DNA from 3 places in the Bradyrhizobium sp. Ken51 genome. Region 3 is predicted to be linked to each of the others. Evidence: predicted binding sites of a transcription regulator. Region 3 holds the regulator's gene; each other region holds the start of a gene.
What was found. The regulator PhoB, encoded in region 3, activates phosphate uptake and scavenging genes when phosphate is short. The targets are predictions, from matches to a motif close to TGTCATNNANCTGTCAT.
Positions count from the first base shown of each region.

Region 1: a site for PhoB is predicted at 1,272-1,288, ahead of AC0L27_RS05160 (RNA degradosome polyphosphate kinase). Genes of this name have one in related genera too.
Region 2: a site for PhoB is predicted at 1,595-1,611, ahead of phnC (phosphonate ABC transporter ATP-binding protein). Genes of this name have one in related genera too.

Region 1 is NZ_JBVVPB010000002.1:324,511-327,714, forward strand. Features, by position in the region: gene AC0L27_RS05150 (CDP-alcohol phosphatidyltransferase family protein) at 1-463, shown strand, start outside; gene AC0L27_RS05155 (P-loop NTPase family protein) at 557-1,234, shown strand; gene AC0L27_RS05160 (RNA degradosome polyphosphate kinase) at 1,362-3,204, shown strand, end outside.
Region 2 is NZ_JBVVPB010000033.1:30,494-33,697, reverse strand. Features, by position in the region: gene AC0L27_RS34480 (alpha-D-ribose 1-methylphosphonate 5-triphosphate diphosphatase) at 1-892, opposite strand, end outside; gene AC0L27_RS34475 (LbetaH domain-containing protein) at 889-1,548, opposite strand; gene phnC (phosphonate ABC transporter ATP-binding protein) at 1,733-2,542, shown strand; gene phnD (phosphonate ABC transporter substrate-binding protein) at 2,606-3,204, shown strand, end outside.
Region 3 is NZ_JBVVPB010000023.1:95,157-98,360, reverse strand. Features, by position in the region: gene pstB (phosphate ABC transporter ATP-binding protein PstB) at 1-684, shown strand, start outside; gene phoU (phosphate signaling complex protein PhoU) at 695-1,411, shown strand; gene phoB (phosphate regulon transcriptional regulator PhoB) at 1,434-2,141, shown strand; gene AC0L27_RS30255 (GcrA family cell cycle regulator) at 2,377-2,889, opposite strand.

The sequences.
Region 1 (3,204 bases), on a different contig from region 3:
GGAGGTGGCGTTCGCCGTCTTCCTGATCGCCGGTATCAGCGACGCGGTCGACGGCTTCCTTGCCAAGCGCTTCAACATGACCAGCGAGCTCGGCGCCCTGCTCGACCCGCTCGCCGACAAGGCGCTGCTGGTCTCGATCTACATGGCCTTGGGCATCTGGGGCGCGATTCCGCGCTGGATCGTCATCTTGGTGGTCTCGCGCGATATCATGATCGTCGCTGCCGTGATCATATCTTGGCTGTTCGACCGCCCTGTGGAGATGAAGCCCTCGAAGGTATCCAAGCTCAACACTGTGGCCCAGGTGGCATTCGCGGCGCTGGTGCTGGCCGCCCTCGCCTTCGGCTTCAAAGCCGGTCCTTATGATATCATCCTGATGGGCCTCGTCACGGTCTTCACGCTTTCCTCCGTGTCGCTCTATCTCGTCGAGTGGTTGCGGCACATGAGCACGATCGAGGCCAAATGAGTTGGGAAGCGGCCCCGCAAAAGGCCAACTCCCGCTCGATGAAGTCGCATCTCTTGAAACGAAGCCGGCCCGCCGGCACGGAGCAAAGCAAGCGTGCCAGGCCGCGTTCATCCCCGACAATTGGCGTTTTCGCTTCCGCACGCGGAGAGCCTGAGCCGGGACAATTTCCTCGAAGGCCCCGTCAATGCCGCCGGTCTTGCCCTCATCGACGCCTGGCCGGAATGGCCGAACCGGATCATGTGGCTGGCCGGCCCGGAAGGAAGCGGCAAGAGCCATCTCGCCGCGATCTGGGCCGAGGCCTCAGGCGCCCGCTCGACCACGGCGAATGGGCTGACCGCCGAAGCCGTCCCGGCTGCGCTCGCCACCGGCGCGCTGGTGGTCGAGGATACCAAGGCCGGGGAATTCGACGAGCGCGCCCTGTTCCATCTGATGAATCTGGCCCGCGAGGACGGCGCCTACGTCCTCTTCACCGGACGCGAGGTGCCCGCATCTCTCCAGATCGAGCTCCCCGACCTGCGCTCGCGGCTCCGCGCCGTCCCCGTTATCTCGCTGCTGCCGCCTGACGACCAGCTCTTCCGCGGCCTGATCGTCAAATTCTGCGCCGACCGCCAGCTCGCGGTGGACGAGAGCGTGGTCAGCTACCTCGCCACGCGCCTGGAGCGGTCCTCGGCCGCCGCCCGACGGGCCGTGGACCTGCTGGACAGCGAGGCCCTGCGCCTCGGCCGCCCCGTCACCCGGGCCTTGGCCGCCGAGCTGCTCCGGGATGTCTGACAAGGCGGCTTGACGCGGCCGGACGGCGGAACATCAATGTCATCGAAACGTCATCGCTCTAACACATGCTCCCGCGGGTTTTGCGCGTAAGTCGCAAATTGGGGCGAACTGGATGGACCGACTTCTGATGGATTCTGCGCAAGCTGTTGAAGTTAAAGAAAAAGCCCCGGAAGCCGAGGGCCCGCCTGCGATCGCATCGAACCCCGAGCGGTTCATCAATCGCGAGCTCTCCTGGCTGCACTTCAACCGCCGCGTCCTGGAGGAATCGGTCAATCCCAGCCACCCCATGCTGGAGCGGGTGCGATTCCTGTCGATTTCGGCGAATAACCTCGACGAGTTCTTCATGGTCCGCGTTGCCGGCATCAAGGCCCAGGTCCGCGAGGGCATTGCCGAGCGCAGCCCCGACGGCCTGACGCCATCCGAGCAGCTCGCGCTCATCAACCGAACCGTCTCGCAGCTTGCCTCGGACCAACAGGCAATCTGGCGCGACCTGCGCGGCACGCTCGCCGACGAGGGCATCGTGCTGGTCGAGGGCAAGGAGGTCACCAAGGCGGAACGAACCTGGGTTGAGGACTACTTCCTCAGTAACGTGTTCCCGCTGCTGACCCCGCTCGCGATCGACCCCGCCCACCCCTTCCCGTTCATTCCGAGCCTCGGCTTCACCATCGCGCTCCAGCTCACGCGCGCCGCCGACGGCAAGCAGATGAACGCGCTGATCCGCATGCCCGGCAAGATCGACCGCTTCATCCGTCTGCCGGCTGACGGCAAGGTCGTCCGGCTGATCTCGCTGGAGCAGGCCACTGCGCTGTTCATCAACCGCCTATTCCCCGGCTACAATCTGCACGGCCAGGGCGCCTTCCGTGTGATCCGCGACTCCGAACTCGAAATCGAGGAAGAGGCCGAGGATCTCGTCCGCCTGTTCGAGACCGCGCTGAAGCGCCGCCGCCGCGGCTCGGTGATCCGGCTCGAGATCGACGCCAAGATGCCGGAGCAGCTGCGCAACTTCGTGCAGCACGCGCTGTCGACCGCCGACGACGAGGTATTCCTGGTCGACGGCGTGCTCGCCATGAACGAGCTCTCGCAGCTCACCCGCCTCGACCGGCCCGATCTGGAATTCACCCCTTATGTACCGCGCCATCCCGAGCGCGTGCGCGAGCAAGGCGGCGACATCTTCGCCGCGATCCGGCAGAAGGATCTCGTCGTCCATCACCCCTACGAATCCTTCGACGTCGTGGTGCAGTTTCTCCAGCAGGCGACGCGCGACCCCGACGTCGTCGCCATCAAGCAGACGCTCTACCGCACCTCCAGCAACTCGCCGATCGTGCGCGCGCTCGTGGAAGCCGCCGAAGCCGGCAAATCGGTCACCGCGCTGATTGAGCTGAAGGCGCGCTTCGACGAAGAGGCCAACATCCGCTGGGCACGCGACCTCGAACGCGCCGGCGTGCAGGTCGTCTACGGCTTCCTCGAATTGAAGACGCACGCGAAACTCTCGATGGTGGTGCGGCGCGAGGGCGGAAGCCTCACGACCTACGTCCACACCGGCACCGGCAACTACCACCCGGTGACCGCGCGCATCTACACCGACCTCTCCTACTTCACCTCGGATCCGACCATCGGCCGCGACGCCGCGCGCGTGTTCAACTTCATCACCGGCTACGCCGCGCCGAGCGACCTGGAAAAGATGGCGGTCTCGCCGCTGACCTTGCGCAAGCGCATCATCGAGCACATCCAGGGCGAGACCGCGCATGCGCGGCACGGCCGGCCCGGTGCGGTCTGGATGAAGATGAACGCGCTGGTCGACCCCGACATCATCGACGCGCTCTACGAGGCCTCACAGGCCGGCGTGCAGGTCGAGCTCGTGGTGCGCGGTATCTGCTGCCTGCGACCCGGCATTCCCGGATTGTCTGAGAACATTCGCGTCAAGTCGATCATCGGACGCTTCCTCGAACACGGCCGAATCTACTGCTTCG
Region 2 (3,204 bases), on a different contig from region 3:
CCAGCACTGAGCAGAGCCCTTTGGCAATCATGTCGGATGCCTTGGTCCAGCCGGTGTGGCTGCCGCCGCGCACGACGTTCGGCGCGCCGTAGACGATGGCGTCGCCGTGGCTTGCCGCCTCCCGCGCCGTCTCCTCGTTGATCGGAAACTCTGCGATCGCCACGCCCATGGCGCGAAAGCCCTGGCGCATCACCGGCGTCGCATCGTCATGCGAGAGCATCCGCACGTCGGCGGCGCGTGCCGCCGCGGCCAACCGTGACACGGAAGCCGGCACTTCACTGGCGCGGGAGAGCACACGCCCGACGAGGCGGTCGAACTCCTCGCTCGACAGTCCGGTGCGCTCCACCATGCGATTGCGCTTGCGGGGCTTGGCCATGTCCCCGACCGTGCCGTCCATGTGGTCGTTGAAGGCGAACAGGTCGACGCGGCCCTCGCTGAGCCACTGGCTGATCTCGGTTTCGGCGTCGAGATTGTAGGTCTCGTGGCGCAGATGAAAGCGGGTGTCGGCGGCGAATTGCGGGCGCTGCCGTTCGATCGCCTCCATCAGGCCGCGCGCATTGTCGGCGCTGCGCAGGCCCGGCTCCCACGAACAGGTCGTGGCGTGAAACACCGTGGTGATGCCGTTGCTGATCGCCTGGCGGTCGCTGTCGGCGAGCGCCACGTCGATCGGAAAGTCGACCCCGGCGCGCGGCATCATCTGCCGCTCGAAGGCATCGCCATGCAGATCGACGATGCCCGGCAGGACCAGCAGATCGCGCGCGTCGATCGCAAGCCGGGCCCGGCCGCGCGAGGCATCGATCTCTGCAATGTCCGTTCCGGACACGAGAAGCGACGTTTCGGCGAACTCGGAGCCGATCAGGGCCCGCCCGCCCTCTAGGAATATGTCTGTCACGCGACCGCGCTTCGTTTGCTGGCAGAAGAGGGTGCCCCTGCTTCGTATGCCGTGAGGAAATCCTCAATCCCGAGCTTGCGGAAATTGGGCAGGGCTTCACGCAACTTGTCGTGATCCCAATCCCACCAGGCGAGCCTCGCAAGCCGCCCCGCAACCTCTTCCGAGAACCGCCGCCGAACGATGCGCGCCGGATTGCCGGCAACGATGGTGTAGGCCGGAACGTCCCTGGTGACGATGGCGCCGGCCGCGATCACCGCGCCGGTGCCGATGTTGCGGCCCGGCAGCACGATCGCGCCATGGCCGATCCAGACGTCGTGGCCGATATGGACGTGGTGCTGGCGCCGCCAGTCGAAGAATTCCGTGTCGTCGCTCTCGCCTTCGAAGTAGGCGCTCGAACGATAGGTGAAGTGCGCCTGCGTGGCGCGGTGCATCGGGTGATTGCCCGGATTGATTCGCGTCATCGCCGCGATCGAGCAGAATTTTCCGATGGTCGTGTAGGTGATCTGGGCGTCGTTCACGACATAGGAGTAATCGCCCATCGTCACCTCGTGCAGCATCGTGCGCGCGCCGACCTCGGTGTAGGCCCCAAGCCTGGTGTCGTGCAGCGTCGCCGAGGGATCGATGGTCGGCTGGACCGAAAGAGCTTTGGCGGCCATGTTGCTATCCGAACGAGTGGGCGGGCGTTTCTCTTCGAGTGGCTTGATGACAATGTCATGACGACACGATGACAGCGGATGAGGTGTGGATGAGGTGTGTAGGATCGCCGCACCGCAATGTCCGTGTCACACAAGTGTCAAGCGCCGGCGTTAGCGGTGGGTCCCAGCTACTCTGGAGCCCTGCATGCTGGTGGTTGAAGGTCTGACGTGTCGCTTCGGCATGAAAGCCGCGGTGGACGATGCCTCGTTTCAAGTTTCTCCCGGCGGTTTCGTCGGCGTGATCGGACGGTCCGGCGCCGGCAAGTCGACCCTGCTGCGGACCATCAACCGTCTCGCGACCCCTTCGCAGGGCCGCATCCTGTTCGACGGCCTCGACGTCACGGCGCTGCGCGGCAAGGAGCTGCGGCAGTGGCGGGCGCGCTCGGCGATGATCTTTCAGCAGTTCAATCTGGTCGGCCGGCTCGATGTCCTCACCAACGTCCTGATGGGACGGCTTGCGACGATGCCGGCCTGGCGCTCGCTGTCGCAGACCTGGCCCGAGCAGGATAAGGCGCTGGCGATGTCCGCGCTCGAACAGTTCGACATCGCCCCGCTCGCGGCCCAGCGCGCCGATCAGCTCTCCGGCGGCCAGCAGCAGCGCGTCGCGATCGCCCGGGCGCTGGTGCAGCAGCCCGACATCATCCTCGCCGACGAGCCGATTGCCTCGCTCGATCCGCGCAACACCAAGATCGTGATGGATGCGCTACTGCGCATCAACAAGCACTTCGGCATCACCGTGCTCTGCAATCTGCATTCGCTCGACCTGGCGCGCAGCTTTTGCGACCGCCTGATCGGCATGGCGCAGGGGCGCGTGGTGTTCGACGGCGCGCCGGCGGAGTTGACCGAGCACGTTGCGCGCGAGCTCTACGATCTCGAAGCCGCCGATGTCATGGGCAGCACGCCTGCGCCGGTGCGAGAGGGCATTCCAGCGCTTGGAACGGCGGCCGCCGCCTGAGCCGCGCCGCATCAACAGTCACCAGTTTTGCGTCAACCGACCCCAACCGATGAAGAGGGTATCATGATCACTCGCAGATTGATTCTTGCCGGCGCCGCCGCGCTCGCGTTCACGACTTCAGCCTCCGCCGAGGACTGGAAGGCCAAATATCCCGAACTGACCTTCGCGGTCATTCCGGCGGAAAACGCCTCGGGCGTGACCGAGCGCTGGGCGCCGTTCATGAACTATCTCTCCAAGGAACTGGGCGTGAAGGTCACGCTGCGCATCGCCAACGACTACGCGGCCGTGATCGAAGGCCAGCGCGCCGGCAACATCCACATCGCGAGCTACGGCTCGGCGTCGTTCGCCCGAGCCCGCCTCACCGGCGTCAAAACCGACGCCTTCGCCAACGACATCAACGCCGACGGCTCCACTGGTTATTACTCGGCGTTCTTCGTCAAGGCGAGCAGCCCCTACAAGAGCATCGACCAGCTCAAGGGCAAGAACCTCGGCCTCGTCGACCCGAACTCGACCTCCGGCAACAACGTGCCGCGCTTCGAGCTCGACAAGTTGGGCATCGCGGACGCCGACACCTATTTCAGCAAGGTCGTCTTCACCGGCAGCCATGAGAACGCGATCCTGGCGCTGGCGCAGGGCACGGTCGACGTTGCCGCCAACCAGTG
Region 3 (3,204 bases):
CTGACGCTCGGCGCCAACCGCGTCACGGCGTTCATCGGTCCGTCGGGCTGCGGCAAGTCGACCCTGCTGCGCATCTTCAACCGGATGTACGACCTCTATCCCGGCCAGCGCGCCACCGGTCAGCTCATGCTCGATCAGACCAACATCCTGGACGGCAAGCTGGACCTCAATTTGCTGCGCGCCCGCGTCGGTATGGTGTTCCAGAAGCCGACGCCGTTCCCGATGACGATCTACGAGAACATCGCGTTCGGCATCCGTCTCTATGAGAAGATCTCGAAGTCCGAGATGGACGGCCGCGTCGAAAAGGCGCTGCGCGGCGGCGCGCTGTGGAACGAGGTCAAGGACAAGCTCAACGCCTCCGGCCTGTCGCTCTCCGGCGGCCAGCAGCAGCGCCTCTGCATCGCCCGCACCGTCGCGGTGAGGCCCGAGGTGATCTTGTTCGACGAACCCTGCTCGGCGCTCGACCCGATCTCGACCGCCAAGGTCGAGGAGCTGATCCAGGAGCTATCCGAGGATTACACGATCGCGATCGTCACTCACAACATGCAGCAGGCGGCGCGCGTCTCCGACAAGACCGCCTTCATGTATCTCGGCGAGCTGATCGAGTTCGACGACACCAGCAAGATCTTCACGTCGCCGACCGACCGGCGCACGCAGGATTACATCACCGGCCGGTTCGGCTAGGAGACGCGACATGGGTTCTGAACATACCGCAAAGGCCTTCGATACCGACCTCCAGGAACTCACCCGCCTGGTCGCCGAGATGGGTGGCATCGCCGAGCGCATGATCGTCGAGTCCGTCGACGCGCTGATCCGCCGCGACGTCCCGCTCGGCCAGCGTGTCGTCGCCATCGACACCGAGCTGGACGCGCTGCAGAAGCGCATCGAGGAGCGTGCGGTGCTCACCATCGCCCGCCGTCAGCCGATGGCGGTCGATTTGCGCGAGATCGTCGGCGCCATGCGCGTCGCGACCGATCTCGAGCGCATCGGCGACCTCGCCAAGAACATGGGCAAGCGCGTCGCCGCGCTGGAGACGGACTTCCATCCGCTCAAGCTGTTCCGCGGCCTCGAGCACATGACCGACCTCGTGCAGCAGCAGGTCAAGTCGGTGCTGGACGCCTATGCCGCGCATGATCTCCCGGCGGCGATGGCGGTGTGGAAGGGCGACGAGGAGGTCGACGCCATCTGCACCTCGCTGTTCCGCGAGCTCCTCACCTACATGATGGAGGATCCGCGCAATATCTCGTTCTGTATTCACCTGATGTTCTGCGCCAAGAACATCGAGCGGATCGGCGACCACGCCACCAACATCGCCGAGACCGTGTTCTACATGATCGAGGGCCAGGCGATCACCGACAAGCGGCCGAAGGGCGACATGACGACCTTCGCCAACACGGTACCGAACACCTGAAGACTTAAGGAGCGACGACCCGATGGGCGCACGCATTATGGTGGTTGAGGACGAGGAAGCTCTGACCGAGCTTCTCCGCTACAACCTCGAAGGCGATGGCTATGACGTCGAGACGGTGATGCGCGGCGACGACGCCGACACCCGCCTCAAGGAGCACATCCCCGATCTGATCGTGCTCGACTGGATGCTGCCGGGCCTGTCAGGCATCGAATTGTGCCGGCGGCTTCGCACCCGTCCCGAGACCAAGCAGCTCCCGATCATCATGCTCACCGCGCGCGGCGAGGAGAGCGAGCGGGTGCGGGGTCTTGCGACCGGCGCCGACGATTACATCGTCAAGCCGTTCTCGGTGCCGGAGCTGCTGGCGCGCGTGAAAGGCCTGCTGCGGCGCGCGAGCCCCGAGCGGCTCGCCACCGTACTTGCTTTTGGCGACATTGAGCTCGACCGCGACAAGCGCCGCGTGGCGCGCTCGGGTCGGCCGATCGATCTCGGTCCGACCGAATATCGCCTGCTGGAGTTCTTCCTGGAGCATCCGGGCCGGGTGTTCTCGCGCGAGCAATTGCTCGACAGCGTCTGGGGCCGCGACATCTATATCGACGAGCGGACCGTCGACGTACATATCGGCCGCCTGCGCAAGCTGCTCAACCTCGGCCGCGAGCAGGACCCGATCCGCACCGTCCGCGGCGCCGGCTACGCGCTGGATGATCGGTTTGCCAAGGCGGAGCAGGTGTAGGAGATTTTGCGGTGTGATGTTGGCAGGTGATCTAGCGCTGCCGCCACAATCTCCGATGTCGTCCCGGCGAAGGCCGGGATCCATAACCACAGGGCGCGGTTTGGCGAAGACTCGGAGTTACCCTTTCGCACAACAACTACGTGCTCGGAGTATGGGTCCCGGCCTTCGCCGGGACGACATTCATTATTTTTGAGCCGTCATCGCGTCACGGCTCGATCCTGAAATCGAAACTGACTTACCGCGGACCCGGCTTCACCGGTGCGCGGCGCCGATCGGACGCCGGCTGGTAGGCAACGCGCGAGTGCTGGGCGCAATAGGGCAGGCCGGACAGCGCCCGGCCACCGCAGAAGAAGAAGTCCGGGCTCGAGGGATCGCCGACCGGCCAGTGGCAGGTCGCCTCGTTCAATTCCAGCAGCGACAGCCTCTGGCTCATCGGCACCACGTTGTCGTAGGTGACCGGATCCGGCTCAGCCTCGACCTCGAAGGCCTGCGCCAGCGCGGTGTTGCCGCGCGAGATCGGGCGGCTCACCCGCATCATGTGCTGCGCGGGGCGCGCCTTGCGCGGCCGGGGCGCTGCCGATGACGGGCTCTTGGCGCGGCCCGAAAGGCCGAGCCTGTGCACTTTGCCGATCACGGCATTGCGGGTCACATTGCCGAGCTCCGCCGCGATCTGGCTGGCCGAAAGTCCGGCCTCCCAGAGCTTTTTCAGCTGCTCGACGCGATCATCGGACCAGGTCAAAACCGTCATTGCACCCTTTCCCTCGCTGCGCGCCAGCCATCCTGGGGCCTCGCAGCGAATGCCTAAGCCTTCAAAAACCCGTGCCGCCAGAATCCCTTAAGGCTCGCCGGGCGTGACTAGAACGCCCGAACGTTTACGCCGGTACATAAGGACTTAGAGATCAGAACCACTGCACGAGATGTCGTATCTGACAATCCAAACGCTACAATATGGCGTGACTCCCGCGCAAGAGTCCGCCGACTCGCTTCCACATGTTCCGTGGTGAAATCCCGCAAAATCGGCACCGCAAGACTACGGATCCAGCGTTTCGCGAGGCTTTCCGGG